Regions from separate parts of the Pseudoduganella sp. jia 12 genome, predicted to be linked through region 2. Evidence: predicted binding sites of a transcription regulator. Region 2 holds the regulator's gene; the other holds the start of a gene.

Region 1 (14,624 bases), on a different contig from region 2:
GAAGAAGAAATGGGGGTCCGGGCGCAAGCGGAAAGGCTTATCGCTGAGCCCGTAGTAATTCTCGTACATGAAAACGTCTCGCTCGGTCAGAATTTCATCGAAAGGGAGGCTGATACCGCGTTCTCCGTATAGGAGCTGTTCTGCAGCGCCAGCCCGCCGGAATTGCGCCGCACTTCCAGGCTGCCGCTCAACCGCGGCTGGAATGTATGCGTCATGTGGAACCGGAATTGCCGGTTGTTTTCGCTGAGGTCGCCGCTGAGCGATTTGCTGCGGCTCAGGTTGGCGGACAATGCGGCGCTGGTACGCGCGCTGAGCTTGTAGCTGGCATTCAGCGACACGCCGGTCTGGTCGGTGTTGTCGTTCAGGTTTTGCTGGCCGCTGCCCAGCAGCGGACTGTCGTACTGCACCAGGGACAGCGCTTCGCGGCGCATCTTGAACACGGTGACCATCGTGGTAGTCCGCGCGGAACGCAGTGCCACCGACGCGTTGAACTGCCGCTGCAGCGAATAGCGGTTGCTGAAGTAGTTCACGGCATTCGGTATTGAACGCGGCAGTCCGAGGGCCTGGATATAGGCTTCGACGAATGCGGCACGCTGCGTTGGATCGGGATAATTCGCCAGGAACATCTGGTTCAGCATGGATGCCGTGTCGACGGTCGAAGGCAGCAGGAAATTGCCGCGGCTGGTACTCACGTCATCGCTGTAATTGATGCTCCATACGGTGTTGCGGCTGCGGTGGGTGGCGGCCAGGAAGTAGCTATTCCCATAGTAACGGCGGCCTGCCGACGCCCGCAGGCTGGTCCGGGCGCTGGGCTCATAGTTGAATCCGAGCGACCACGACGCGCCTTTCGTCCCTTCACCCATGCCTTCGTAATCGAACTTGTCGTAGCCACTGGTGGTCGTCAGGCTGAACTGCCGGTTCAGCGAATAGCGCAGCGAAGCCAGTGCCGAACTGTTGATCGATGTCGGTGCGATGCCATCTTCCAGGTTCTCCCGGTTCAGTTGCAGGCCCCATCCAAGTGTCTTGAACGCCATGCCGCTGTTGAGCGAGAGGTCGATCACATCCGATGTGCTGCGGCCAAAACCGCCCAGGTCGCTATCGACCACATCATGGGAGTAGCGCAGCTGCGTCGAAGCGAAGCTGCCGAACTGGTGCACGATGAACGGCGAGACGCGGTAGGAGCGGACTTCAGAGCGGTTGTTGTTGGAATAAGGGCTGTTGCTGACGGGGCCAAAGGCGGAAACCGGGGTCTGCGCGATGCCCGCCGAGGCATCGAAGTACAGGAAATCGTGAATGAGATTGCCTTTGGCAGTTCCGCTCAGCGTGCTGTTGAAGCGATCGCTGCCGGTCACCCGCTCGTCCGAATATGCAAACGCATTCAATTGATATGCCGCCGCCACCTGCAGCCGTGGCGTGTCGTTCGAGATCGACACGCCGGGCGATACGGCCGTGATGAACTGGCTGCGCTTCTGGTCATCACTGCGCAGTTCAGGATTATCCGACCATGTTTCGCGCACTTCGACACTTGGCTTGACCTGCCATGCCGCACGCACCGCAGACGGTAGCAAGGCGAGCAGCATCGCCGAGCCCAGCACGGCACAGCGGGCCTGACGTTTAGCCATAGTGGTAGTCGTACTTGCTGGATGTGTTCAGCTCGCGCGACTTGTTGTAGACCAGGTTGACATTACTGCAGCCTTCGAGCTGGTTCAAGGCTTCCTTGACCGCGTGCTGGGTGGTTTTTTCCGACTCGACGACAACGACGATCTGCCCCATATGGCTGGCCAGCACATGCGCCTCGCTCGTCAGCAACAGGGGGGGCGAATCAAAGATCACGATCCGGTCCGGATAACGATCAGCAATTTCGAGGACCAGCGACTTCATCGCCTGGCTGGCCAGCAACTCGGTGGCGCGCGGATTCGACGTGCCGGCAGGCAGGATCGACAACGTATTGACGTTGGTGCGCAGCATGACCTCGGACATGTCGAGATGGTCGTCCAGCAAGATATCCATCAAGCCGCGCTGGGCTGGCAGCCCGAGCGTGCGCAACACCGAAGGCCGGGCCACGTCGGCATCGATCAGCAGCACCGTATGATCGAGTTCCATCGCGATGCTCATCGCCAGGTTGATCGAAGTGAATGTCTTGCCCTCGCCCGGCAGCGAGCTGGTAATCATGATCAGGTTGCCCGGATTCGCATTCGGCTTGCGCGCGCCGAACGCGCGCTTGATCAGCGGCCGCTTGATGATGCGGAAATCTTCGACCAGGTTGGTCCGGCCACCAGCCGCCGTAACCAGGCCGGCTTCGTTCATCCGCGCCAGGTCCAGTTCGATCATGCGGGTATTGCGGGGGCGCGGCTCCGGTGCAGCCGGCTCGGGATTCGACAACGCAACCGTGGGGCCCTGCGCAGGCGCCAGGAATTCCGGCATCGGAGCGTCCGGCAACTCGGCCACGGCAATGTCCGGGCTGTCCATCATGGGCTCGCTCGTAACCGGCACGGCTTGCGTGCGCACCTGGGCCAGCGGAGCAGCCGGGGCTACGGGTTTGCCGATGCGGTTCGCGGCTTTTTCAATGATGCTCACGTTGTAACCTGTGCTTTCCCCGGCTTAGGATTGCCGGAAAACGGTGATGGCCAATACTCCGCCGTACGCCGTAAACAGCGAGGCGACCGCAGCAGCGAAGGCATATACGCGGCGACGGCGGCGAACCTTCTGCTGGTCGGTCCAGTTCATGCCGATACTGCCCAGGATCGGCAAGCCGGTGACCTCACGCAGATTGGTCTGGCTGAGGAACGTTGGCCGAATCTGGCTCAACAGCAGCGCAGTGCCGAGGCCGGCAACCAGCGACGCCAGGAAGACCAGGGTATACAGGCGCGGTCGATTCGGGCCGGCGGGCGTGCTCGGCACGGCAGGAGGATCGACAACACGGAACGTCATCATGTCGGTGGCGGTGGACAGGTCACCCGACAGCTTGGCCGCCTCGCGCCGTTGTACCAGCTTCTCGTAATTGTCCTTGTTCACCGCATAGTCGCGGTTCAGCTGCGCCAGCTGGGCTTCGACTTCCGGCGCCTGTGTGCTCATCGAGCGCATCTGCGCGAGACGCGCCGAATATTCGCCCACCCGTGCCTTCAAGGAAGCAATGCGGGCTTCTTCGACCGACAACTGGACATTCATCTGCTGCAGCATCGGGCTGTAGCTGGCGCCCGGATCGACCGCGCGGATTTTCTTGGCTTCTTCCTTCTTGCGCTGTTCGAGTTGGGCCACCAGGCGCTTGGCGGCAACGATGTCCGGATGTTCCTCCGTGAACTGCATGCGCAATTGATCGAGGTTCTTCTCCACCACCGAAATGCGGCCATCGATTTCCGGATTGACGATCGCCCGTTCCGTCGTATCGGTAACAGGAGCCATGTCTTCGCCGGCCATCTGGCGCTTGATCGCATTGCGCGCCTCCTCAGCCTCCAGCAGCTCCAGGCGGGCCTGGCTGATTTTTTCGTTCAAGTCACCATAAGCGGAGGCGTAGTCGCCGCCCTGGCGTGGGAGCAGTCCCATGTGACGGATCTTGAAATCCTTCAGTGCATTCTCACCGATCGCCAGCTTTTCTTCATACATGTTGATCTGGTCGTCGATGAACTGGATTGCCTTTTCCGATTCCTGCTTTTTGCCCCCGAAGCTGCCCTCGACGAAGATCGTCAGCAGCGATTGCACCACGTCCTTGCCCAGCTTTGGATTGGCGTTGCTGTACGAGATCGTATAGATATCGTCGCGCTCGGTACCGATCACCTTGATCTGGGTCATCAGTTCGTCGACGATCTTTTCATGCTCTTTGGGCGTCTTGGCCGTAATGTCGAGATCGACCATTCTCAGCACACGTTCCACGTTCGGGCGGCTGATCAGCGTGCGGCGCATGAACATCACCTGCTGCTCGGTGTTGGGCAGCGTGGTCATGCTTGCCAACAGCGGTTTCAGGATACTTTGGGTATCTACGTAAACACGGGCGGATGCCTGGTAATCGTTGGGCATGCGGGAAACAACGGTCCAGCCGACAAGCGCTACCAGCCATGTGATTGCCACCGCATACCAGCGGTACTTGCCAATTGCTTTGAGGAAGCTCAAAAGCAGGGCCATCATTTCTGCCATCTTGTTAACTCGCTTTCAGCTAAGCCATTCAGGATGCCGCACCTGCTTCAACCCGACGTAATACCATCCAGAATATTGCTTAAATTACATCAATCGCTCTATCATACCGCAGAATTCGTTGCCTGTTGATATTAATTTTTCTTTCCAACATGACACGGGACCGAGCGTTGCAATCTGCTGACAATCTATCAGTAAATTTCCTTATGGAAATTATTCCTGTCACTGCAAGTTAATATTTTTCTGCTATCCTGACCCGATGAGCTCCGTGATCCGCCCCTGTTATCTCGTGCTGCTGGCATGCATCGCCGCCGTGCTTGCTTTTGCGCTCCCGGCACCAGCCCGGGCGGCCCTGAAGGATACGATTCCAGCGATCAAGCCATCGGTGGTTGGCATCGGCACGCTGCTGCGTACTCGCAGTCCGGCGATCGTTTTCGTTGCTACCGGCTTCGCCGTCGCCGATGGTCTATCCATCATCACCAATGCCCATGCACTGCCGGATCTCGATACGGAAAAGATGGAAACACTGGGCATCGTGATTGGTACTGGCCAGAAGTTCGATTTCCGGCCCGTCACGGTGGTCGCTGTCGATCGTGAGCATGACCTGGCACATCTGCGCTTGACCGGTGTGCCCCTTCCCGCACTGCGCCTGGACGTTAACGGCACCGTGGCCGAGGGCCAGGCGCTGGCCTTTACCGGCTTTCCACTCGGTATGAGTCTGGGTCTCACGCCCGTTACGCATCGCGCAATGCTCTCGGCCATCACGCCGATGATTCTTCCATCATTGAACTCGCGCCGGTTGGACGCGCGCGTTATCAGTCAATTGCAGCGCCGCCCATTTTCAATCTTGCAACTGGACGGTACTGCCTACCCGGGCAATAGCGGCAGCCCCGTGTATGACCCCGAAAGCGGCATTGTTCATGGCGTGTTGAACATGACTTTCCTCAAGAACCAGAAAGAAAATGCGCTGAGCCAGCCAAGCGGCATTTCGTATGCAATCCCCATTCGCTATGTTCGTGAATTGTTGCAGCAAAACACGAGCGAAAAGTAAAAAATTGCACGGCCGCCTCACTCCCTCGTATAAAATAAGCAACATAAGATTGACACAATGATAGTTACGAGCTCGTACGGCACAATGTCGTATGCCAGTTGCCATAGTCCCGTGCCGTAACAACCAAACTGGAGAGTCCCGTGAAATACCAAACGCTGTTCAAATGGCTGGCGGCAGGCGCGGTCATGCTGGGTGCCCTCGGTGGTTGCGCCAGTTCGGGAAATACGATGGTCGATGCCGGGCCAGCCCCAGCCCCCGACTACCTGATTGGCCCGGGCGACAACGTCAGCATCATTGTGTGGCGCAATCCGGAAGTGTCGCAAAGCGTGCCCGTGCGGCCGGATGGCAAGATCACCACGCCGCTGGTCGAAGACCTGGAGGCAATCGGCAAGACATCGACCGAACTGGCACGCGATATCGAAAAGGCGCTCGCCAAGTACATCCAGCAACCGGTAGTCACGGTCATCGTCACCGGTTTTACCGGCACATACGGCGAGCAGATCCGCGTGATCGGCCAGGCTGCGCGGCCACAGGCACTGCCATACCGGCGCGACATGTCGCTGATGGATGTGCTGATCGCTGTCGGGGGAGTGACCGAATTCGCATCCGGCAATCGGGCAACGATCATTCGTCATGTCGACGGCAAGCAGCAACAATACCGCGTGCGTTTGAACGACCTGATCAAGGAAGGCGATATTTCCGCGAATGTGTCGATGCGCCCGGGCGATATCCTGGTGATTCCAGAAAGCTTTTTCTAACCGCGTCGAGCTGTCGGGAATCTTTACAGCATCTGAGACAGCTCAACAATAAAGCGTGCTTTTTTTGCTTTAAGTCATTGATTTAAAAGTCTATAAGCACCGGGTCGGCAGTCGGGAACGGGAATTGCTTACCATTTTCGCAATATCTACCCAACTGTCAGACCACCCAGAAGGAAATCGACGTGGCCACCGAACAACAGCATGATGCCGCAGCGCCGGGTCCGGCAAACTTGTCGCCTCAAGGCGAGGCACGGCGCCGCTTTGCCCGCGCCGGCGTGGCCGCATCCGGCGTTCTGCTCACATTGCACAGCCAACCCGGCATGGCAGTGGAAGTATGTACCACGCCATCCGGTTACCTGTCCGGTGGATTGCAAAGCTTTCGGGGCCCGCCCCCCACTTGTGCCGGCCGGTCGCCGGGGTACTGGAAGAATCACAGCTGGCCGCGCGGCTGCGACAAGAATCAGCTGTACACCCGTGTTTTCAGTAGTAATGGCAATCAAGCAAAAACGTATGGAACCGTGACCCAGGCAGCTATTCTGGATCCGCAAAAATGGGACAAGTACGGCATTGGCCGGCACCTGGTCGCATGCTACCTGAACGTGCAGGCTGGCCTGTCGACGTTCCAGACGGTTCCCATGCTCCAGCGTATCTGGCTCGAATACCAGGCAAAGGGTTACTACACGCCCACGGCCGGCGTGCGTTGGGATGGCCCGAAAATTGTCGAGTACCTGCAAGGCACCATGTACTGATGGCTTCATCCTGGCGTCTCGTCCCCGGCCAGACCCTGCTGCATCGCGGCTGGGATGGCGCCTTCGTGCTTTACAACGACCTGTCCGGCGATACCCACCTGTTGTCCACGGATGCGATGGCATTGCTGACAGCGTTGCGCGATGGCGATGTCACGCCGGAGGAGCTGGCGGCACCGGAGCTGACCGAGTTGCTCGCCACACTGCGCCAGCTGGACCTGGCCGAACCCTGCTGAGTTGCGTATGAGCTTGCGTATGAGCTTGCGTATGAGCTTGCGTATGAGCCGCATATGACCACGGTCGGCAGCCTGACCCGCGCCCAGTTGGGCGAGCGCCTTGCCGGCCCCGGCATCCACCTGCGCACAGGCCACTTCACTACACTGCTGCGCTCGCCGATCGGCAGCGTTGCCGATGGCATCCACTTGCTGTACGAGGACTATCCGCTGCAGGAAGGCTTTGCCGATTTTCATCTCGACCTGGTGCGGCCGGCCACGCTGCGGCGCTGGCTGCGCCCGCAAGTGACGTTGCTCTACGATGGCCGTTCGATGTTCAAGCCATTGCCGCTGGACCAGGCATTCCCGATGTTCGAATGGGGCTTGAACTGGTGTGTGTCGAGCCGGGCCAACCGCTACCTCATCGTGCATGCGGCGGTCATCGAAAAAGGTGGACGCGCCGCGATCCTGCCCGCCCCTCCCGGTTCCGGCAAAAGCACGCTCTGTGCTGCGCTGGTGGGTCGTGGCGGCTGGCGGCTGTTATCCGACGAGCTGACGTTGCTCAGGCTCGATGAAGGCGTGCTGTATCCCTTGCCGCGTCCCATCAGCCTGAAAAACGCATCGATCGGCGTCATCCGCGACTATGTACCCGGCAGCGTGATGAGCAGGGCTGTCACCGACACCGTGAAAGGCACGGTAGCGCACGTGCGCGCACCGGCTGGCAGCGTGGCGCGGGCGTCCGATACCGCACTGCCGGCATGGGTCGTATTCCCCCGCTTCGAAGCCGGTGCCCCTGTCACGGCCGAGCCGATGCCGCGCGCGGAAACGTTCATGCAACTGGCCCAGAACTGCTTCAACTACAGTTTGTTGGGGGCCGAAGGGTTTACCGCGCTGGCCGACCTTGTCGAGCGTAGCCAGGGCTACCGTTTCCGCTATGGCGTGCTGGATGAAGCGCTGGCCTTTTTCGACAGCTTGCCATGACGTGCCGCATGGAACCGCTGTTGAGCGCCGCACTGCGCGCCTTGACGCAATCCCCGCCGCAACTGCCGGCGCTGGACGATGCCAGCTGGGACTTGCTGCTGCGCCAGGCGGGGGCCGCAAACCTGCTGGCGACGCTCTCGTGCCTGCTGGAAGAACATGGCTTCCTGCCTCATATCGTGCCGGCAGCACGCGAGCAGCTGGGCTGGACCCGGGTGCTGGCACGCCGGCATCGCCAGGGCGTGCTATGGGAGGTGCGGCAAATCCGCCAGGCGCTGGCCAGCCTGGACATGCCGCTGATCCTGCTGAAAGGCGCGGCTTATACGCTGGCCGGGCTGCCGCCCGCGCATGGCCGGCTGTTTTCGGACATTGACGTGCTGGTGCCGGAAGAGCGCCTGGGCGAGGCGGAGGCGGCATTGATGCTGGCAGGCTGGGCCGGCACACATCACGACGCCTACGACCAGCGCTATTACCGGGAGTGGATGCATGAGCTGCCGCCGATGCGTCACTTGCGGCGCGCTTCAATGATCGACGTGCACCATGCAATCCTGCCGAGAACAGCCGCGTTGCGGCCGGATCCTACCTTGTTGCGCAGTGCCGCGGTGCCGCTGCACGGCATGCCAGGTGTCTATGTGCTGGCGCCGGTCGACATGGTACTGCACAGCGCAGTCCACCTGTTCAGCGACGGCGAATTCAACAATGCGCTACGCGACTTGTTCGACATTCACCGGCTGCTGTGCCATTTCGGTTCGGACCGCCGCTTCTGGGCCGAGATGGCGCCGCGTGCACGCCAGCTGGAACTCGAGCGGCCGTTGTTCTATGCGCTGCGCTACAGCAGGATATTGCTGGGCACGCCCGTCCCCGCCAACGTGCGTGACGAAGTCGCGGGACCAGCGCCGGCGCTGCTGGCCCTGATGGATGCGCTGTTCCGTCGCGCACTGCTACCGGACCATGCCAGCTGCGGCGACCGTTACAGCCCCCTGGCACGCTTTCTTCTCTACCTGCGTGGTAACTGGCTGCGAATGCCGCCGCTGCTGCTCGCGCGGCACCTGTTTCACAAGGCATTCCTGTCGCCGCGCAAATCCGGGCCAGAAGCTGCGTAAACTGGCAGCCACGGCCACTAGAATGAATCGATCCCCTGGAGGCAGCGATGGCCGACGATCTGTTGAACAAAATGCACCAGCTATGCCGCGGCATGCCGGCCACGCACGACGATCTGGCATCACACGCCGAGCTGGCAGCCTCGCTCGTCGGTGCGGACACCTGTTCGGTGATGCTGATCAACGGCGAAGGTGACAACGCCCGGATGAGCATCGCCGCCAGCCATGGTCCCCTGGCGCAGGATGCCACTGCCACGCTCGTCGCACGCGGTGAAGGCCTGGCCGGTCGCGTGCTGGCCAGCGGCGAGCCGTTGCTGGTGGACGATATTCTCGCTTCTCCCTACGCCGCACTGGCCCGCCGGCCCACCGATCCCGGCCGCAGCTTGATGCTGGCCCCGATCCGCATCGAGGGGCGCGTGGTCGGCACGCTGACCGCCAGCAGTGGCTGTGCGAACGGTTGTTTTGGCGAGCACGAGCTGGCATTGCTGGAAACCGTTGCATTATTCGTCGGCCGGGCCGTGCAGTTGCGGCAGTTGCGCGGCATCCTGGCTTCCCGCTTCACGCAGCTGGCACTGGCTCGTGAACTGCAGGGCGCCGCCGCCACGACGGCCTATCAAAAACCGGACCATGTGGCACGCCTGCTCGCGCGCTCGTTCTACCGGGAGATGGCCCGCGCCGGTTTCGACTCGAACCAGATCGTGCAGGCTGCCTCCGAGATCATCACCCAGCTCAACAGCAGCCTGGCACGGCATAACGCTCGCGAAGGCCGCAGGTGATGCCATGCTCCATCGCCTTCCCATCTTGCTGGCACTGTTGTGCGGCGCCGCCGGTCCGGCAAATGCCGCTCCTGACAATATTGCGCTGCTGATCGCCGAGGCGGCGCAACTCGAACACGGCGAGGGCATGGCCCGCGATCCTGCGCAAGCCGCCGCGCTGTATTGCCAGGCGGCACGCCTGGGTTCGCCGGATGCCCACTATGCGCTTGGGTGGATGGCCACCAACGGCCGCGGTATGCCGCGTGACGACGCCGTTGCATGGCGCTTGTTCTCGGCTGCGGCTGAACAGGGCCATGCCCAGGCGGCGCATCTGGCACAGGCACTGCCGGCGCAGCCGGATGCGCCGCTGCCAGCCTGCATGGCTGCCGATCTGCCCCTGCAGGTGAATCTCGATCCCGATCCCTGGGCTGCCGGCCCCGCCGTTTATCCGCCCGCCAGTGCCTCGGTGCGCCGCATTGTCGAACGGCTGGCACCTGCCTACGAGGTTGATCCCGAACTGGCGATGGCCGTCATTGCGGTGGAATCCGGTTTCCGTGCCAACGCCGTTTCGCCCAAGAATGCGCAGGGCCTGATGCAGCTGATTCCTGAAACCGCCCAGCGGTTCCAGGTGGCCGATCCCTTCGACCCGGAATCGAATGTGCGCGGCGGCCTGGCCTACCTGCGCTGGTTGCTCGGTCTGTTCGATGGCGACGTGCGGCTGGTGGCCGCGGCCTACAATGCCGGCGAGGGAGCCGTGCTGCGTCATCGCGGCGTGCCGCCCTACCGCGAAACCCAGGAGTACGTTATACGAATCGCGCGCTTGTACAGCCTGCCAGTCCACCGCTACTATCGGAGTTCGTCCAATGACCCACTCTCGAAGCGATGAACGATTCCCACCTATCGGCACTGGCCGAATGGCGCGCCGTGCCGGGCGTGGCACAGGTGCTCGACCAGGCGGCGGCGGCGGCCGCGTACGGTAGCGATACAGGCGGTGTCAGCCGGCGCATCGCGGCGGCCCTGAAGATCACACACGGCGGCGCCCTGCCCGCCGTGCTGGCGATCGCCCGGCGCCACGGTTGCCATGTCTACCCGATCAGCACAGGCAAGAACTGGGGATACGGCAGCTCCCAACCGGTGCAGGATGATGCCGTGATCGTCGATTTGTCCGGCATGCAGCGCTTCTGTGTCGACCCGGTGCTGGGCGTCGTCACCCTGGAACCCGGCGTCACCCAGGGCATGCTGGCCCGCTTCCTCGACGAACAGGGTTATCCATTCATGGTGCCGGTCACCGGTGCCGGGCCAAGCGTCAGCCTGCTGGGCAATGCGCTGGAGCGCGGCTATGGCATCACGCCCCACTCGGATCACTTTGGCGCCGTGACCGACCTGGAAGCGGTGCTGGCCGACGGCTCCCTCTACCGCACTGCCTTGTCCGAGGCGGGCGGTCACGAACTTGCACAATTGTTCAAGTGGGGTATCACGTCGTACTCGGCCGGCCTGTTCACCCAGAGCGGGCTTGGCATCGTGACGCGGATGTCGATCGTGCTGGCGCGCCGGCCGGAAACGGTCAAGGTGTGCCTGTTCAACCTGCGTGACGATGCGCTGCTGGAGCCGGCGGTGGAAAAAATCCGGCATATTCTTGCAACACTGCCTGGTACCGTGGGTGGCATCAACCTGATGAACCGCCACCGCGTGCTGGCAATGACGGCCCCTTACCCTGCTGCCGAGGTCGTTGATGGCACCATTCCCGATGCCGTCATCGCCCGGCTTGGCCGCCAGTACCAGATCGCGCCCTGGACGGGGTTTGGCACGCTGTATGGCACGCGTGGCATGGTCGCGGCCGCGCAGAAGGAAATCAGGGCGGCCCTGCGTGGTATCGCCAGCCGGCTGCTGTTCCTGAGCCCGCAAAACGCGCATTTGCTGGCCCGGGCGTCGAACATGATGCCGGGCCCGCTCGGCAAGGGCATCGCCTCGACCAGCCGCACACTGGCCCATGCGCTGGAGCTGGTCGGCGGCCGGCCCAACGAAACGGCATTGCCGCTTGCCTATTGGCGCAACCCGGGCCACCAGCCCGACCAGGATCGCAACCCTGCCCGCGACGGTTGTGGCCTGCGCTGGTATGCGCCGCTGGTACCGATGCGGGGCGCCGACGCGCGCGCTTACGTCGACATGGTTACCCGCATCACCCGCGAGCACGGTCTGGAACCGCTGTTGACGTTCACCTCGATCAGCGACCGCTTGTTCGACAGCACGGTTCCACTTTTGTTCGACCATGGCGTGCCTGGCGCCGCGGCACGCACGCGGGAATGCTATGACGCCCTCGTGCAGCAGGGCCGTACGCTGGGAGTCTTCCCGTACCGGGTAGGTGTCGATGTCATGGAAGCGCTGGCGCAGCGCATGCCCCATGCCACCGCTTTCAATGCCCGGCTCCGCGCTGCGCTCGATCCGGAAGGCCTCATCGCGCGTGGCAGGTACTGACCTGTCGAAAAACTTTACACCGTAAAACCTTCTCTCCGCACAAGTTCCACGAAAAACCTTACTCTTTGATTAAAATCAATTACTTACCGACGATCTCCATGAATTGGCATGGTGTTTGCTTTTAGATAAATGTGGTGGGAAGGTCCGCCCCTTAAAGCAGCACTAAATACCAAACTCAAGGAGTATTTGATGAACATGTTGAAAAAAGTAGCGCTGGCGGCGGCCCTGACAGTGTCGACGATGACCGCAGCGATGGCAGCCCCGATCAACGTTGGCGGTGTCATCTGGGATCCTGACTACCCAATCGACTTCTCGTCGTCGTCCGTGCAAATCCAGCAGATCGTCGATCCGAACACCGGCTCGCTGAGCGGCTTCGGCTTCGTGTCGACGATGAACGGTGACGGGCAATCAGAATTCTGCCCAGGTTGCGAACTGACGTTCAAGTTCGGCGGCTACACCCCGATCGGCACCGATGGTACGACCATCCTGTACGGTGGCGGCCAGGTTGACATCTATGTCAACTTCGCACCCTCGACGATCGATCCTTCCGACCCACTGACGATGAACGCGGGCAATACCGGCCTGGGTACGCTTTGGCTGAGTCTGGCTGGCGCCCTGCATAACGGCAGCACGCTGCGCGGTACGGTCAATGCGGTTTCGCCGCCGAATCTGAGCGGTCTCGGCCAGCTCGACGTCATCGGCGGTCTGGCCGCGGCCAACTTCGATACCAATCAGCAAGTCAGCGGTTCCGACCTGTCGTTCAGCACGAGCTTCACGCAACCGTATCCGGGCGACCCGAACCGCGTCGTCGGCACCGGTAACTTCTTCGGTCAATCGATTGCGACCGACATCCCGGAACCGGGTTCGCTGGCACTGGTGGGCCTGGGCCTGCTGGGCCTGGCGCAAGTGCGTCGCCGCAAGCAGAAGTAATCCGCGGCACACGCGGACGCGGCACCCTGGTGCCGCAAGCAACAAAAAGACCTGGCCATGCCAGGTCTTTTTTATTGATAAAAGAATTACTGCTGTCGCGGATCGCAGGCGCGAACGGTCACGAGAACGCAAACCACGGCATGTGGTGGCGCACCGGACCGGCGCGACAACGATGCGGCCGCAGCCGCATCGCTTGTTGTCAACGCGCTTGTTGCAAACAGTATCTCAGCCGATCTGCAATAACCGGCTTGCAATGCCGCGTTCTTCCCTTGGCGAGAAGAAGTAGGGATACAGCGAACGCTCGCCTGCCGGGTGGGTACTGGTGCCACCGAGCTTGCGGATCTGGTCGTTAACGTAATCCATGCTGACATGCAGCAGGTATGCCGGCGCATCAACGCGCGGATTACTCCGCAAATCACCGATCTGGTTAAACCCCAGCATGTTCATATAATATCGCCTGTGTCGGGGATTTACTTCAATGAACACATCGGTACATTGATGCAGATAATGACCATAAATGAAAAGCACATGAAACAGCGACGCCAGGGCGCTTTTCGATTTAACGTGCGGCGCGAATGCGAGCTTGGTGATTTCGCAGACCTTGGCGCCGCGCGCACGGAACTCTCCAATGTAATCGGAAAAGACCTCGTCCGCCAGGATTCCCATCGACGAATCGATGCCCAGCGTGACAGTGCCGATGACCTCTCCCTTATCGGAGGCAGCGAGGGTGATACGGTTAGGATTGTTATCGATCCGGTGTGTGCCCGTATAGCCGCGCCAGGCATACATTTTATTGATGAGCATACTTGCGGAAGTACGCCCAGCCTCGGTATCGGCAACGCGGATGCCGAAATCGGATTGATTAATAGTCACATGCGTTATGTTTGCAGAGTTATCTTCTTCGACAGCGCAAATCAGCGGCTCTCCGGATTCGTAATCATCCGGCAGAAACTGGTCGACGTTGCCGTCCTGGGTAAACTCTGAGGCCATAGCACACTCCCCTGTTGAGTGGCTCGACATGAATACCGATAACGGAGCAGTCATCGGTCTTGCCGTGCATCTTCAACAACTATTTAGTTTATTATGTAATAATATATTAAAATATTATATTTTTTGCTACAGGTACTGCTTGCTCATAGCTGCCGGAGCAGCGCTTTCGCCTGCTCGGCCTCGCTGAATCCAGACCCGGCAGCCAGTGCCTGTTCCAGCGCCTTGCGGGCGCCGGGCTTGTCGCCCGATTTCAAGAGACCGACAGCCAGATGGTAATGCACTTGGGGGGCTTTGGGGGCCGTCGAGGCTGCTTTTTTCAGCAGCGTAACAGCCCGCTCGTAAGAACCCTGCTCTACCAGCATCCAGCCGACCGTGTCGAGCACCTCGGGATTGGCATCGTTCAGCTTGAGCGCACGTTCGGCCGTGGGCAGCGCGCGCGCATCCTTTTGCTGCTGGTATATCCAGGCCAGGTTATTGAGCGCCACGATGTTGTCCGGGACT
Region 2 (14,624 bases):
TTCGTGGCCCTGCGCCGTGCCGGCACGTAGCGCTCGATCACCGTCATCATCTCGTCCACGACGACCGGCTTGGCGATGAAATCGGTGATGCCGGCCGCCATGCAGCGGTCCCGCTCGGAAGCCAGCACGCCGGCCGTCATCGCGATGACGGGGAGCGGCAGCCGCAGCTCGGTGCGGATGGCGGCGGTTGCCGAGAAGCCGTCCAGCACGGGCATCTGCATGTCCATCAGCACGATGTCGTAGCGCTGCGCATCCACGCCCAGCACATCGAGCGCCTGGCGGCCGTCGCCTGCCACGTCGAGCGTGGCGCCGGCATGCTCGAGGATGCCGCGCGCCACGGCCTGGTTCAGCGGATTGTCTTCGACCAGCAGGAAATGCACGCCTTGCAGCCGGCCCGCATGGCCGGCGGCGGCGGGTACCAGTTCGCTGCCGCCCACCTTCACCACCAGGGCCTGGTGCAGCGCGTCGAACAGCGTGGAACTGGTGATCGGCTTGACCAGCACCGCATCGGCTTCGGCGCCCTTCGAGATCTCTTCGAGCCGTTCGCGCGCGAACGCATTGAGCATCACCACGATCGGTTGCCGGTGGCCCGCCGCCTCGCGGCGGATCGCCGCGGCCGGCGCATAGCCGTCCGGGCCGGACATGTGCCAGTCGGCCAGCACCACGTCGTACGGCCGGCCGGTGCGCAGGCGGAACGAGAACATCGCCAGCGCGGCGCTGCCGGAATCGACGAGCTCCGCTTCCCAGCCCCAGGCGCGGATCAGCCGGCCGATCAGGTCGCGACTGGTGGCGTTGTCGTCCGCCACCAGCACGGCAAGGTGGCCGGCGGCCGGCTTGCGCGGCGCTTCCACCCCGGGCAGCACGCCGAACGGCAGCGTGAACCAGAAGCGGCTTCCCTTGCCCGGTTCGCTTTCAACCTGGATCTCGCCGCCCATCAGCTCGATCAGCCGGCGCGTGATCGCCAGCCCCAGGCCGGTGCCGCCGAAGCGCCGGGTGATGCTCTCATCGGCCTGCGTGAAGGCCTGGAACAGGTGCGACAGCTGTTCCGGGTTCATGCCCATGCCGGTGTCGCGCACGTCGAAGCGCAGGCGCGCCGTGGTGTTGTCCTGGTCGGCGACCTTGACCTCGACGACGACCTCGCCCTGCGCGGTGAACTTGATCGCGTTGCCGGCCAGGTTCACCAGCACCTGCTGCAGCCGCAGCGCATCGCCGTGCAGCAGCCGGGGGACGTCGGCATCGACGACGATGGCCAGTTCCAGTTCCTTGTCGCCCGCATTCATCGTCATCGTCGTGGCCAGGGTGCTCATCGATTCGTCCAGGTCGAATTCGACCGGCGACAGCTCCATGCGCTGCGCTTCGATCTTGGAGAAATCCAGCACGTCGTTCAGGATGCCCAGCAGCGAATCGCCGGCGGTGCGGATCATGTGCAGGTACTTGCGCTGCTGCGGCGAAAGGTCGGTGTTCTGCAGCAGTTGCGCCATGCCCAGCACGGCGTTCATCGGCGTGCGGATTTCATGGCTCATGTTGGCCACGAAGTCGCTCTTGGCCCGGTTCGCCGCCTCGGCCCGGTCGCGCGCCCGTTCCAGCTCGGCGGCGCGCGTCTCCAGCTCGTCCATCAGCTCGCGCGCATGGTCGTCGGCCGCCTCGCGTTCGCGCATCAGGTCGTTGAACGCGCCGGTCAGCTCGCCGATCTCGTCGCGCGAGGCGACCGGCAGCGGCGTGAAGTGCCGCGGGTCGCCGCGCAGGGCGCCGATCGCGTCGCGCAGGCGCATCAGCGGCGACATCATCCGCAACATGATCCAGGTGATGACGCCCGCGGTGACGAGCGAGGCCAGCGTGCCCCACAGCGCCAGCCGTGACAGCAGGTCTTCGAACGGTTCGGAGGCTTCTTCGGCGGGCAGGATAGCGATCAGGACCCAGGGCACCGTCTTCAGCCGCTTGTAGCTGAGCAGCGCGCGCACGCCATAGCCATCGGTGCTGATCGTGGTGCCCTCGAACCCTTCGCGGATCGCCCGTAACGTCGATGGAAAACCGCGTGGGTCGCGCTGCTGCATCAGGCGGGCGGGGTCACGGTGCACCACGTAGATCGACGGCTCATAGCCGGTGACGATGTAGTAATGGCCGGTGCGGCCCACCTTGGCCGATCGAAGGTGGCCCAGCAGGTTGTCCTTGTACAGCCGCAGCACGCCGATCAGCACGCAGGCCACATCGCCCTCTTCGCTGAGCACGGGCGCGACGATCTGCACGACGGGTTGCCCGACCGACTTGCCGATGACCGGTTCGGCGATCAGCGGCGCCTTTTCCCGCATCACGCGCTGGAAGTAGGCGCGGTCCGCCACGCTGATGCCGGGGCGGCCCGGCAGCGCCGGCACATCCGCCACGATGACGCCAGCAGGGCTGACGACGAGGATATCGTCGAACAGGCGCAGCACGGCGCGGTAGTCGTAGTGGGCGCGCAGGGCGGGCGGGTCGCTGCAGATCTCGCGCGGCTGCCAGCGCGCCGATTCGGCAACGATGTCGCGCAGCAGCGCCATTCGTTCATCGAGTTCCAGCGCGGTACGGGCGATCAGCGCGTCCTGCTGGGCAAACAGCACGCGCGAAAAATCCTCCTGCATGCGCTGGGCCTGCAGAAAGGTGACCAGCGCGATCATCACGATGGACGTGATGGTCGTCGCCAGCGCGACTTTCGCCTTGATACCAAGCGGATGCATGTCTCCTCCCGCCATCTTGTCGGGCCACTATGCGCCGCCGCATGACTTGCACACTGTGCGGAAGGGCACGCTGCATGCAAGTTTCCCGCCGTCGTGTTGGCAAGTGGTATCCAGTACACTGGAGGCCACCGTAACCGGACCATGACCATGATGCACGAGCTTCCCTCCCTCACCCTGCCCGGCGCAACGATCGACATCCTGAAGGCGCGCTGCGCCACCTGCAGCATGCACCAGCTGTGCCTGCCGATGGGGCTGGAGATGGGCGATATGGACAAGCTCGACGAGATCATCGGCCGGCGCCGCAGGCTGCAGAAGGGCGAGAACCTGTTTCGCATCGGCGACCCGTTTACGCGCCTGTACGCGATCCGGCTCGGCCATTTCAAGACCTACCAGATCAACGCCAACGGCGAAGAACAGGTGACTGGGTTCCAGATGGGGGGAGAATTGCTGGGCATGGACGCGATCAGTACCGACCGCCACTATTGCAGCGCGCAGGCGCTCGAAGACAGCGAAGTGTGCGAAATCCCGTTCGCCAGCCTGGAACAGCTGCTGATCGACATGCCGACCCTGCTGCGCCACTTCCACCGCATGATGAGCCAGGAAATCACGCGCGAGCAAAGCGTGATGCTATTGCTGGGCAATATGCAGGCCACGCAGCGCTTCGCCGCCTTCCTCGTCAACCTGGCTTCGCGTTACGAAGCGCGCGGCTATTCGGGCACCGCGTTCCAGCTGCGCATGTCGCGCGAGGATATCGGCAACTACCTGGGCCTCACGATCGAGAGCATCAGCCGGCTGCTGAACAAATTCAAGAAGCTGGGCTTGCTGAAGGTGGCGAACCGCGAAATCGAGGTGCTCGACCTGGCGCGGCTGAAAGCCATCACGGCGGGCACCGAAACCTGCGCCTGACTGCCCACTGTCTGCCAGGGTCCAGGAAATATTCCAGAAAAACCGGTGTCTGTCACCGGTTTTGCCGTGCCGCCAGCGAGGCTGCCCGTTGCGCTGGCCATAGCCATTGGCCCTCCAGGCGCCACGTGCGCTTTTCGTCCTCCACCAGCACGGTCCAGCGGCTGCGCTCGAGCAGCGGCAGCGGCACGGCGAAGTCGCCATCGCGATCGGGGCGCACCAGCAGCCGCAAGTCCTTTTCCGGTTGCGTGGCGTGGGCCAGGTGCACCTGCAGGGCGCCTTGCAACGGCACGGCCGCGGACAGGCGGCCCTGCAGCACGCCGTGCGCGGGATCGTAGCGCAGCGCGACGGCGGCACCCAGCGCGGCGGCGGCGCGGTCGCGCCGCAAGTCCTGGTTGATCGCCTTGCCGCGCTTGTAGTAATCGCCGACCACCAGCGCATCCGGCTGCGCGAAGGCCAGCCAGGCCGTGCCGAAGCCGGCGACCAGCACGGCGGCCGGACCGGCCATCAGCAGCCAGGGCCACCGTTCGCGGTACCACGGCGTGGCGGAAATCGTCTGCATGCCTGTCTCCTTCAGCGCGGCACGATGAATACCGCGCGCTCTTCGACGGCGAGGTGCGCGTCGCCCTGCGCCGCCAGCGTGAATGTGATGTCGTTGGATCCAGCCTGGCCAGCGCCATGCGGTGCCTGCACCCGCACCGGCACGGCACGTGTTTCGGTGGCGGCCAGCGCAACGACGTCGCCGCTGGCCAGCACCAGGCCGGGCAGGCCGGCGACCGCGATGCGGTAGCGGTGCGGCTGTTCGGACGTGTTCATCACCTGCAGCCGGTACACGTTCTCGATCGCACCGCCGTCGACTTCGCGGCCCATCGAGCCGCGGTCGCGGATCACGTCCACCTTGAGGGGGATTCGCGTGGACAGTGCGAAGCCGGTGGCGAAGCACGCCACCAGCAGCGCGGCGCAGTAGGCCAGCACCCGCGGACGCAATGCGCGTTGCCGGATCCGCGCCGCCGGCAGGTTCGAGGTCATCGCGCGGTCCGTGCTGTAGCGTATGAGGCCGCGCGGCTGGCCGGTCCGGTCCATCACGCCGTCGCAGGCATCCACGCAGGCAGCGCAGCCGATGCATTCGTATTGCAGGCCGTCGCGGATGTCGATGCCGGTCGGGCACACCTGCACGCACATCGTGCAGTCGATGCAGGCTCCGTTCGTGGACTTTTTTCCACGCGGTTCGCCGCGCCGCGTGTCGTATGTGATGACCAGTGTATCGCGATCGAACATCGCGCTCTGGAAACGGGCGTAGGGGCACATGTACTTGCACACCTGTTCGCGAAGCCAGCCGGCGTTGCCGTACGTGGCGAAGCCGTAGAACAGCACCCAGAACCATTCCCACGGCCCGAGCGACAGCGTGGCCACGCCGGTGCCCAGTTCGCGCACCGGCGTGAAGTAGCCGACAAAAGTAAAACCCGTCCACAGCGCCACGGCACCCCAGGCGAGATGCTTGGCGGTGCGCTTGCCGGATTTGCGCAGCGACGGACCTTGCCGGTCCAGTGCGATGCGCGCCGCGCGCGATCCCTCGATCCTGCGTTCGATCCACAGGAAGACCGACGTGTACACCGTTTGCGGGCAGGCGAAGCCGCACCACACGCGGCCCGCCACGGCCGTCACGAGGAACAGCCCCCATGCGCAGATGACCAGCAGCGCGGCCAGGTAGATGAAATCCTGCGGCCACAGCACCAGGCCGAACAGGTAGAACTTGCGCGTGCCCAGGTCGAACAGCACGGCCTGGCGGCCGTTCCACGTGAGCCATGGCGTGGCGTAGTAGGCCAGCTGCGTAAGCCACACGCATAGCCAGCGCAGGCGCGCGTAGCGTCCGTCCGTTTCGCGCGGATGGATCGGCTGGCGCTTCTCGTACATGCGGATGACCTGTTCGGGGGGCGGAGCGTTCATGCCTTACTCCGCCGGATTGGACAGGCCCCACACGTAGGCGGCCAGCACATGCGCCTTGCCTTCGCCGAGGAAGTCGCCGAACGCCGGCATCGTGTTGTCGCGGCCCTCGCGGATGGTGTCCATGATCGCCTCGGCGCTGCCGCCGTACAGCCACGTCTTGTCCGCCAGGTTCGGCGCGCCGAGCGCCTGGTTGCCGGTGCCGCCGGCGCCATGGCAGGCCAAGCAGGCGGTGAACTTGCTCTTGCCGAAAACGCTCTTGATCGGATCGGCCACGGGGCTGCCGGAAAGGCTCAGCACATAGTGGGCCACGTTCTCGATGTCCTTGTCGGACCCCAGCGCCGCGCCCATCGGCGGCATCACGCCATGCCGGCCGTTCATGATCGTCTGCCTGATCGCCTCCGGCGTGCCGCCGTGCAGCCAGTCACTGTCCGTCAGGTTCGGATAGCCCTTGTTGCCGCGCGCATCCGAGCCGTGGCACTGGGCGCAATACGTGAGAAACAGCCGTTCGCCCATCGCGCGCGCCTGCGGATCGGCGGCCACCGCCTTCACATCCTGCCGGCGGTACCGGTCGAACAGCGGGCCGTAGGCATCGTTCGCCTTTGCCAGTTCGGCCTTGTACTGGCTGGACGATTGCCATCCCAACTTGCCGGCATACGTGCCCAGGCCCGGATACAGGAACAGGTAGGCGGCGGCGAACACGATCGTGATGTAGAACAGCCACATCCACCAGCGGGGCATGGGCGTGTTCAGCTCCGTCAGGTCGTCGTCCCATACGTGCCCGGTGGTTTCCACCTTGCCGGCGGGCGCCTTGAACGTGGATTGGGTGTACAGCAGCACGCCGCAGCCCAGGATGCCCAGCACCGTCAGCACGGCGATGTACAGGTTCCAGAAATCGCTGGTGAAATCAGCCATCGTGCTTCTCCTCGTCGGCAAAGGGCAGTTGCGCCGCCTGCGCGAAGTCGCGCTGCTTGCGCGCGGACCACGCCCACACGCAGATGCCGGCGAAGGTGACGAACGACACCACCGTCATCACGCTGCTCGCCCCGTCGAAAATGTGTTCGATGTTCATGGTTCAGTTCCTCGACTTGATCAGGGTGCCCAGCCCCTGCAGGTAGGCGACCAGCGCGTCTTCTTCCGTCTTGTCGGCCAGCGTGGCCGGGGCGGCGGCGATTTCGGCATCGGTATAGCCGTCGCCGAGGCGCTGCAATGCGCGCAGCCTTGGCACGATGTCCCGCGGCGCCAGCTTCGTCTGCGCCAGCCACGGATACCCGGGCATGTTCGACTCGGGCACCACGTCGCGCGGGTTGCGCAGGTGCGTGCGGTGCCATTCGTCGCTGTAGCGGGCACCTACGCGGGCCAGGTCCGGGCCGGTGCGCTTCGAGCCCCACTGGAACGGGCGGTCGAACACGAACTCGCCGGCCACCGAGTAGTGGCCATAGCGTTCGGTCTCTGCGCGGAACGGGCGCACCATCTGCGAATGGCAGGCGTAGCAGCCTTCGCGCACATAGATGTCGCGGCCCGCGAGGCGCAGCGGCGAATAGCGCTCCAGTCCGGCCACGGGTTCCGTCGTCGAGCGCTGGAAGAACAGCGGCACGATCTCCACGGCGCCGCCCACCGATACCACCAGCGTGACCAGCGCGATCAGCAGCCAGGGGTTTTTCTCGATCCATTCGTGCGAGAAATTGCGGAACAGTTTCATGGTGTCCTCACGCGGCTTCGAGTTGCGGGATGGCGGCCACCGGCACGTCGCGGCCGCGCAGGGTCATCCAGGTGTTGTATGCCATGATCGCCATGCCGGCCAGGTACAGCGTGCCGCCGGCGAAGCGCACCACGTAATACGGGTAGGTGGCCTTCACGCTCTCGACGAAGGTGTAGGTGAGCGTGCCGTCGGGGTTCACGGCGCGCCACATCAGGCCCTGCATCACGCCGGCGATCCACATCGCGGCGATGTACAGCACCACGCCGACGGTGGCGACCCAGAAGTGCAGGTCCACCAGCTGCGTGCTGTACATGTTCGTGCGGCCGGCAAGGCGCGGCAGCAGGTAGTAGATGGAGCCCATCGTGATGAAGCCCACCCAGCCGAGCGCGCCGCCGTGCACGTGGGCGATGCCCCAGTCGGTGTAGTGGGACAGCGCGTTGATGGTCTTGATGGACATCATCGGGCCTTCGAACGTGGCCATGCCATAGAACGACAGCGACACGATCATGAACTTCAGGATCGGATCCGTGCGCAGCTTGTGCCATGCGCCGGACAGCGTCATGATCCCGTTGATCATGCCGCCCCACGATGGCGCCAGCAGGATCAGCGAGAACACCATGCCGAGCGACTGCGTCCAGTCGGGCAGGGCGGTGTAGTGCAGATGGTGCGGGCCGGCCCACATGTAGGTGAAGATCAGCGCCCAGAAGTGCACGATCGACAGGCGGTACGAATACACGGGGCGCCCGGCCTGCTTCGGGATGAAGTAGTACACCATGCCCAGGTAGCCGGCCGTGAGGATGAAGCCCACGGCGTTGTGGCCATACCACCACTGGATCATCGCGTCCTGCACGCCCGAGTACATCGAATACGATTTCGTCAGCGTGGCGGGCATCACCATGCCGTTCACCACGTGCAGCAGCGTGACGGCGAGGATGTAGCCGCCGAAGAACCAGTTGGCCACGTAGATGTGCTGCACCTTGCGCCTGACGATGGTGCCGAAGAACACCACGGCATAGGCGATCCACACCAGGGCGATCAGGATCGCGATCGGCCATTCCAGCTCGGCGTATTCCTTGCCGCGCGTGAGGCCCATCGGCAGCGTGATCACGGCCGACACGATCACGGCCTGCCAGCCCCAGAACGTGAAGGCGGCCAGGCGGTCCGAAAACAGCCGCACCTGGCACGTGCGCTGCACCACGTAATACGACGTGGCGAACAGGCCGGAAATGCCGAAGGCGAAGATCACGCCGTTCGTGTGCAGCGGGCGCAGGCGGCCATAGCTGAGCCACGGCACGTCGAAATTAAGGCCCGGCCAGGCCAGCTGCGCGGCAATGACCACGCCGACCAGCATGCCGACGACGCCCCACAGCACCGTCGCGATCGCGAACTGCTTCACGACCTTGTAGTTGTAGTTCTGTTCCAATTGAACACCCCCGGGTTATCTGTCTTGATATGCCTCGGAGGTTACGCAGCGCAGGGGCTAAAAACTTTGACTTAAGTCAAAATTGACCAAGTGCATCACAGGTGTTGTAAAAACGTTGGGGACTGTCCCTGGTGTTGAATTGGGACGCAAAATTGGGGACGTACCCCTGTTTAGAGGAAATTTCCTCTAAACAGGGGTACGTCCCCGGTTTTTCTGCCATGACGCAAAAACTCATCCGCCTGGCAGTAGTGGGTGGTCAGTGGTCGTCGTCCTGCAGGATGCGCAGGGCGGGGCCTTCGAGGTCGTCGAACTGGCCGTCGTCGGAAGCCTTGAAGAAGATCCACAGGGCGCCGAAGACGAGCGCGATGGACACGGGAACGAGCAGGTACAGCGATTCCATCGAAGGCTCCCTTACCGGTAGCGCAGCCGCAGGGCGTTGAGGATCACCAGCGCGGAGCTGGCGGCCATGCCGACGCCGGACAGCCACGGTCCGAGCAGCCCGATCGCGGCGGCGGGAATGGCGACGGCGTTGTACACGCAGGCCCAGGCAAGGTTCTGGCGGATCACGCGCATCGCCGCAGCGGCGGTGGCGGCCGCATCGGCGACGAGGCCGAGCCGGCCGTGCAGCAGCACGGCGTCGGCACGCACCTGCGCCAGCTCGGCGCCGCTGCCCATCGCGAACGATACGTCGGCGGCGGACAGCACGGCGGCATCGTTGATGCCATCGCCCACCATGGCGACGATGGCGCCCTTGCGCTGCAACCGCTGCACGTAATCGAGCTTGCGCGCGGGCAGGCAGTCGCCGATCGCCCTGGCGATCCCCAGCCGCGCGCCCACCGCATCGGCCACTGCCTGCCGGTCGCCGGACAGCAGGATCACCTGCTTGCCCTGCGCGTGGAAGTGCGCGATGGTGGCCTGTGCGTCCGGCCGCAAGGGATCGGCGATCGCGAAGCAGGCCAGCCACTGGCCGTCGGTGCCGAGATGGACGGCCGTGGTGTCGGGCACCGCCGGTGGTGGCGTGCCGCCCGCCATGGCGGCGACGAAGGCGCCATTGCCCAGCCGGTAGCGCCGCCCCTGCACCATGCCTTCCACGCCCATGCCGGGCGTTTCCGACAACCCGCTGGCCTGCCAGCCATGCCAGGCGAGTTCCTCGCCCCGTGCCACGATGGCCCGTCCCACCGGATGCAGGCTGCCTTTTTCCAGCGCGGCGGCGATGGCGATGCAGGCATCGCGGTCGATATCGCCATGTGCCTGCACCGACTGCACCGTGGGGCGGCCGGCGGTCAGCGTGCCCGTCTTGTCGAACACGACATGCGTGGCACGGTGCAGCGTTTCGAGCACGTGCGGCTGCATCACCAGTACGCCCTTGCCGAGCAGGGCGTCGGTGGCGGCGGCCAGGGCGGACGGCGTGGCCAGCGACAGCGCGCAAGGGCACGACACGACCAGCACGGCGATCGCCACCGGCCATGCGCGCGCCGGGTCGACGAAGTGCCACGCCACGCCTGCCAGCAACGCCAGCAGCAGCAGGGCCGCCGTGAAGCGCGATGCGACACGGTCGGCCCATTGCGCGATGCGCGGCTTTGCGCCGCCGGCCCGTTCGACCAGGTTCAGCAGCCCGGACAGCGTGCTTTCCGCCACCGGCTTCGTCACGCGCAGCACCACGGGCCCGCTGGCATTGACGGCGCCGCCGGGCACGTGCTCGCCGGGCGCCCGCGGCTGCGGTGCCGATTCGCCGGTGAGCAGCGCCAGGTCGACGCACGTGCGGCCTTCGGCGATGATACCGTCCGCCGCGAACGCCTCGCCGGTGCGCACGAACACATGGTCGCCCGCCACCAGCGTGGCCGCGGCGACGACGCTGGTCTCACCCGATCCCGGCCAGCTGGCAAAGCGCGTGGCCGCGGCGGGCAGGCCATGGCGCATGCGCTCCAGGGTTCCGGCCGCCTTGCGCCGCGCATGCAGTTCCAGCCACCGGCTGGCCAGCAGCAGGAACACGAACATGGTGACGGAATCGAAATACGTGTCGCCCGCGCCGCGCACGGTGGCCACCACGCTGCCGCCGAACGCCGCGGCGATGCCCAGCGCCACCGGCACATCCATGCCCAAAGCGCGGGCGCGCAGGCTGGCCAGGGCGCCCCGGAAGAACGGCTGCGCGGAATAGACGACGGCGGGAATCGTCAGCAGCAGGCTGGCCCAGCGCATCAGCGCGGCCATGTCGGCATCGAGCGTGCCATCGCCGGCAAGGTAGGCGGGCGCCACGTACATCATCACCTGCATCATCGACAGGCCGGCCACGAACAGCTGCCGGCCCAGCGTGCGGGCCGCCTTGCGCAACTGTTCCTCATGGCGCGCGGTATCGTACGGCCACGCGGCATAGCCGATCGTGCGCAGCGCATGCAGGATGGCGGACAGTTCGACCCGGCCGGGATGCCAGCGCACGGTCAGCCGTTCGGTTGCCACGTTCAGGCTGGCCAGCGTCACGCCGGGCAGCGCCAGCAGCCGCCCTTCGACGAGCCACATGCAGGCCGTGCAGCGGATGCCTTCGACCAGTAGCACGGCTTCCATGCCGCCGTCTTCCGCGACGAAGCGGCTGTCGCCGTCGTACAGGCGCAGCTCGGGAGGCACGGCATTGGCATCGGCGCCATCGGCCGTGGCGGCGAAGCCGGTGCGGTCGCTGTAGTAGCAGGCCTGGCCGATGTCGACGATCGTCCGGGCAACTGCCGCGCAGCCGGGGCAGCACATGTCGCGGGGCGCGCCATCGATCTGCACGTGCCAGCCCGAACCCGCCGGGACGGGCAAGCCGCAGTGGAAGCATTGCGGTTTCGGCACGGCGTTCATGCCGGCACCGCCACGCACAATGCGTCGAGCCAGCCGTGCGGCAGCCTTGCGGCATGGCGCACCAGGCCCAGCACGCCGAAGCCCAGCACCAGCATGCCGCAGGCGGCGCGCATGGCGGGCCGCTGCATCGCCTGGCGCAACGATGCGCCGGCCAGGCCGAGCGCCAGCAGCATCGGCACCGTGCCGAGGCCGAACGCCAGCATCACGGTGGCGCCGCCCGTGGCGGAACCGGCCAGCAGTGCCGTCAGCAGCACGCTGTACACCATGCCGCACGGTACCCAGCCCCACAGCGCGCCCAGCGCGAATGCCTTCGGCAGGGTATCGGCCGGCAGCAGGTAGCGCATGGCCGGCAGCAGCCGGCGCCACAGCACGTTGCCGGCGGCTTCCACGCGCACCAGGCCGTGCCAGGCATTCATCAGGTAAAGGCCGAGCGCCATGAGCATGGCATTGGCCAGCAGGTAGGCGATCGCCTGCCAGCGCGCGGCAAAGGCCAGCGTGCCTGCGCCGTTCACCAGCCCGCCGGCCAGGGCGCCGGCCAGCATGTAGCTGGCGATGCGCCCCGCGTTATAGGTCAGCACGCGTGCGGCGCCGTCGAGATCGATCGCCGGAAAGGTGGAAGTATCCGGTACGATCCGGATCGTGCGCCGTGGAACGGGTGGTTTCAATGCCCCGCTCAGCGCCCCCACGATGCCGCCGCACATGCCGATGCAGTGCACGCTGCCGGCCAGGCCGACGGCGAACACGGGGAGCAGATTCAGCGCGCTCATGCCTGCGTCCCGCCGCCGGTCAGATGGTGCGCGAGTAGCGCAGCGGCTGCGTGGCGACCGGTGCATCGGCCGGTGCTGCGGCCGGTGCTGCGGCCGCGAGCAGGCGTGCCTGGCGCAGGTGCCGGTCGAACACCATGCAGATGTTCCGGATCAGCAGCCGGCCTTTCGGCGTGACGGAGATCCAGTCGTCCTCGAACGTCACCAGCCCGTCCGCCACGAACGCCTGCAGCTCCCGCAGCTCGGGGGCGAAGTACTCGCGGAACGGCTCGACCATCCCCTGCGCGATGGATGCCACCGACAGCTCGAAATTGCACATCAGCCGCTGGATCACCAGGCGGCGCAGCAGGTCGTCGGCATCGAGCCGGTGGCCGCGCGCGATGGGCAGCTTGCCGGCATCGAGCCCGGTATAGTAGGCGTCCAGCGTTTTCTCGTTCTGGCTGTACGTACCGTTGACGGCACTGATGGCCGACACGCCGCAGGCCACCAGGTCCATCTCGGCATGCGTCGAATACCCCTGGAAGTTGCGGTGCAGCCGGCCCTGGCGCTGCGCCACGGCCAGGTCGTCCTGCGGCTTGGCGAAATGGTCCATGCCGATGTACACGTAGCCGGCCGCGGCGAGCCGGCTGATGCATAGCGCAAACATGTCCAGCTTGACGGCGGGGGAGGGCAGGTCGACGTCGTTGATGCGCCGCTGCGGCTTGAACAGGTGCGGCATGTGCGCGTAGTTGTACAGCGCGACGCGGTCCGGATTCGCCACGATGATCTTCGACAGCGTGGCTTCCATCGTTGCCATCGTCTGCAGCGGCAGGCCGTAGATCAGGTCCACGCTGACCGAGCGGAATCCGGCGTCGCGCGCGGCATGCATGATCGCCATCGTTTCCGCGTAGGGCTGGATGCGGTTGATGGCCTTCTGCACGTCTGGATCGAAGTCCTGCACGCCCAGGCTGACCCGATTGAAGCCCTGCGTGCGCAGCGAGTGGATGCGCTGCGGGTCGACGGTGCGCGGGTCGATCTCGATCGAAAATTCACCTTCCTGTTCGGGCGCGAAGTCGAAGTGGCGGCGCAGGTGCGCCATCAGTTCCGCCATCTGCCGGTCGGAGAAATAGGTGGGTGTGCCGCCGCCGAAGTGCAGCTGTTCCACGCGGTTTATGCCGGCGAGAAGCTTGCCCTGCATGGCCGTTTCCTGCTTCAGGTAGCCCAGGTAGGTGGCCGCCTTCGCGCGGTCCTTCGTGACGATCTTGTTGCAGGCACAGTACCAGCACAGCCGGTCGCAGAAGGGCACGTGCAGGTAGAGCGACAGCGGCCGCCGTCCGCCGCGATAGGTGAGCCCGGCCAGCGCTTCGAGGTAGTGGCCATAGCCGAAATCCGGTGTGAAGCGGTCGGCGGTCGGGTACGACGTGTAACGCGGACCGGACATCGACAGCTTGCCGACGATGTCGGCATCGAACTGCACGGCCGGCATGGCGGCGGAAAAGGTGTTGGACATGGTTGCTCCTGGGGTATTTCTTTATGGCAATGCGCCATCGGACCCAGTTTAATTAGAGCAACACTTTAAAACTTTGATATAGGTCAAAAATAGAACAGCCACGCAAAAATAGAAACGCCATCTCTTGCCGGGCAACAGATGGCTGTCCAGGGAAGCGTGGTCGAGCGGTCGTCAGATTTTTTCCTGCACTGCCTCTTCCACCGGGTCGGCGCTGTCGCGCACGTTCTTTTGCACGGCCACTGCGGCAAACAGGCTCAGCGCGAACGACATCGCGTAAAACCCTTTTTCGCTTGGCGCCAGCGTGGCGTTCCACAGGCCCACACCCAGCAGCGCCAGCGCGGCCAGCACGGACACCCAGCACAGGCCGAAATACAGCGATGTGACGCGGATGCCTTCGAGCCGGTCGCGCACGGACTTTTGCAGCGACACGGCGGCGAACAGGCCATACAGCAGCAGCGTCAGGTAATAGCCCTTTTCGTTCAGCTGCATCGTGGCGTTCCACAGGCCGACGAGGTAAGTGATGACGCCGATCAGCAGGGCCAGCCAGGAAGCGCCGACGAAGGCACTGGTAGGGCGTTGATTGATTGCCATGAATACTCCTTTGGAATGATATCGGTGCGGCGGGAGGCCCCATGCGACGCGCCGCCCGGGGATCAGACCAGAACCTTCAAGCCTTGCGTTTGATGCCGCGCAGCATCTTGCCAACGACGGTCACGACCGCCAGCACGATGGCGCCGGTGATTACGCCAACGACGATATCCGCCACGTGCGGCGTAATGGCAGCCACCACCGGGCCGGTCGATGCCGCGGCATTTTCCACCGCGTGATGCAGGAACGGCGCGCCATGCACGAT

Evidence for each region. Region 2 encodes FNR, which switches genes on or off when oxygen is low (the NO sensors DNR and NnrR bind a similar motif). Its sites were predicted from a motif close to TTGATNNNNATCAA; they were not measured.
Region 1: the regulator FNR is predicted to act here: its motif matches at 4,211-4,224, upstream of ACY65G_RS23225 (XrtA system polysaccharide chain length determinant).

Annotation. Positions count from the first base shown of each region.
Region 1 covers NZ_JBUXKP010000011.1:132,974-147,597, forward strand. The annotation lists gene ACY65G_RS23210 (XrtA/PEP-CTERM system-associated ATPase) at 1-69, opposite strand, end outside; gene ACY65G_RS23215 (TIGR03016 family PEP-CTERM system-associated outer membrane protein) at 87-1,622, opposite strand; gene ACY65G_RS23220 (XrtA-associated tyrosine autokinase) at 1,615-2,577, opposite strand; gene ACY65G_RS23225 (XrtA system polysaccharide chain length determinant) at 2,602-4,122, opposite strand; gene ACY65G_RS23230 (S1 family peptidase) at 4,388-5,179, shown strand; gene ACY65G_RS23235 (XrtA/PEP-CTERM system exopolysaccharide export protein) at 5,365-5,937, shown strand; gene ACY65G_RS23240 (hypothetical protein) at 6,120-6,686, shown strand; gene ACY65G_RS23245 (HPr-rel-A system PqqD family peptide chaperone) at 6,686-6,919, shown strand; gene ACY65G_RS23250 (HprK-related kinase A) at 6,974-7,876, shown strand; gene ACY65G_RS23255 (nucleotidyltransferase domain-containing protein) at 7,885-8,976, shown strand; gene ACY65G_RS23260 (GAF domain-containing protein) at 9,024-9,749, shown strand; gene ACY65G_RS23265 (lytic transglycosylase domain-containing protein) at 9,754-10,614, shown strand; gene ACY65G_RS23270 (FAD-binding oxidoreductase) at 10,611-12,203, shown strand; gene ACY65G_RS23275 (PEP-CTERM sorting domain-containing protein) at 12,333-13,133, shown strand; gene ACY65G_RS23280 (N-acyl amino acid synthase FeeM domain-containing protein) at 13,359-14,123, opposite strand; gene prsT (XrtA/PEP-CTERM system TPR-repeat protein PrsT) at 14,267-14,624, opposite strand, start outside.
Region 2 covers NZ_JBUXKP010000008.1:95,283-109,906, forward strand. The annotation lists gene ACY65G_RS18630 (response regulator) at 1-2,711, opposite strand, end outside; gene fnr (fumarate/nitrate reduction transcriptional regulator Fnr) at 2,859-3,617, shown strand; gene ACY65G_RS18640 (FixH family protein) at 3,670-4,176, opposite strand; gene ccoG (cytochrome c oxidase accessory protein CcoG) at 4,188-5,561, opposite strand; gene ccoP (cytochrome-c oxidase, cbb3-type subunit III) at 5,565-6,473, opposite strand; gene ACY65G_RS18655 (cbb3-type cytochrome oxidase subunit 3) at 6,466-6,630, opposite strand; gene ccoO (cytochrome-c oxidase, cbb3-type subunit II) at 6,634-7,260, opposite strand; gene ccoN (cytochrome-c oxidase, cbb3-type subunit I) at 7,268-8,683, opposite strand; gene ccoS (cbb3-type cytochrome oxidase assembly protein CcoS) at 8,940-9,083, opposite strand; gene ACY65G_RS18675 (heavy metal translocating P-type ATPase) at 9,095-11,518, opposite strand; gene ACY65G_RS18680 (sulfite exporter TauE/SafE family protein) at 11,515-12,285, opposite strand; gene hemN (oxygen-independent coproporphyrinogen III oxidase) at 12,305-13,771, opposite strand; gene yiaA (inner membrane protein YiaA) at 13,943-14,362, opposite strand; gene ACY65G_RS18695 (DUF808 domain-containing protein) at 14,439-14,624, opposite strand, start outside.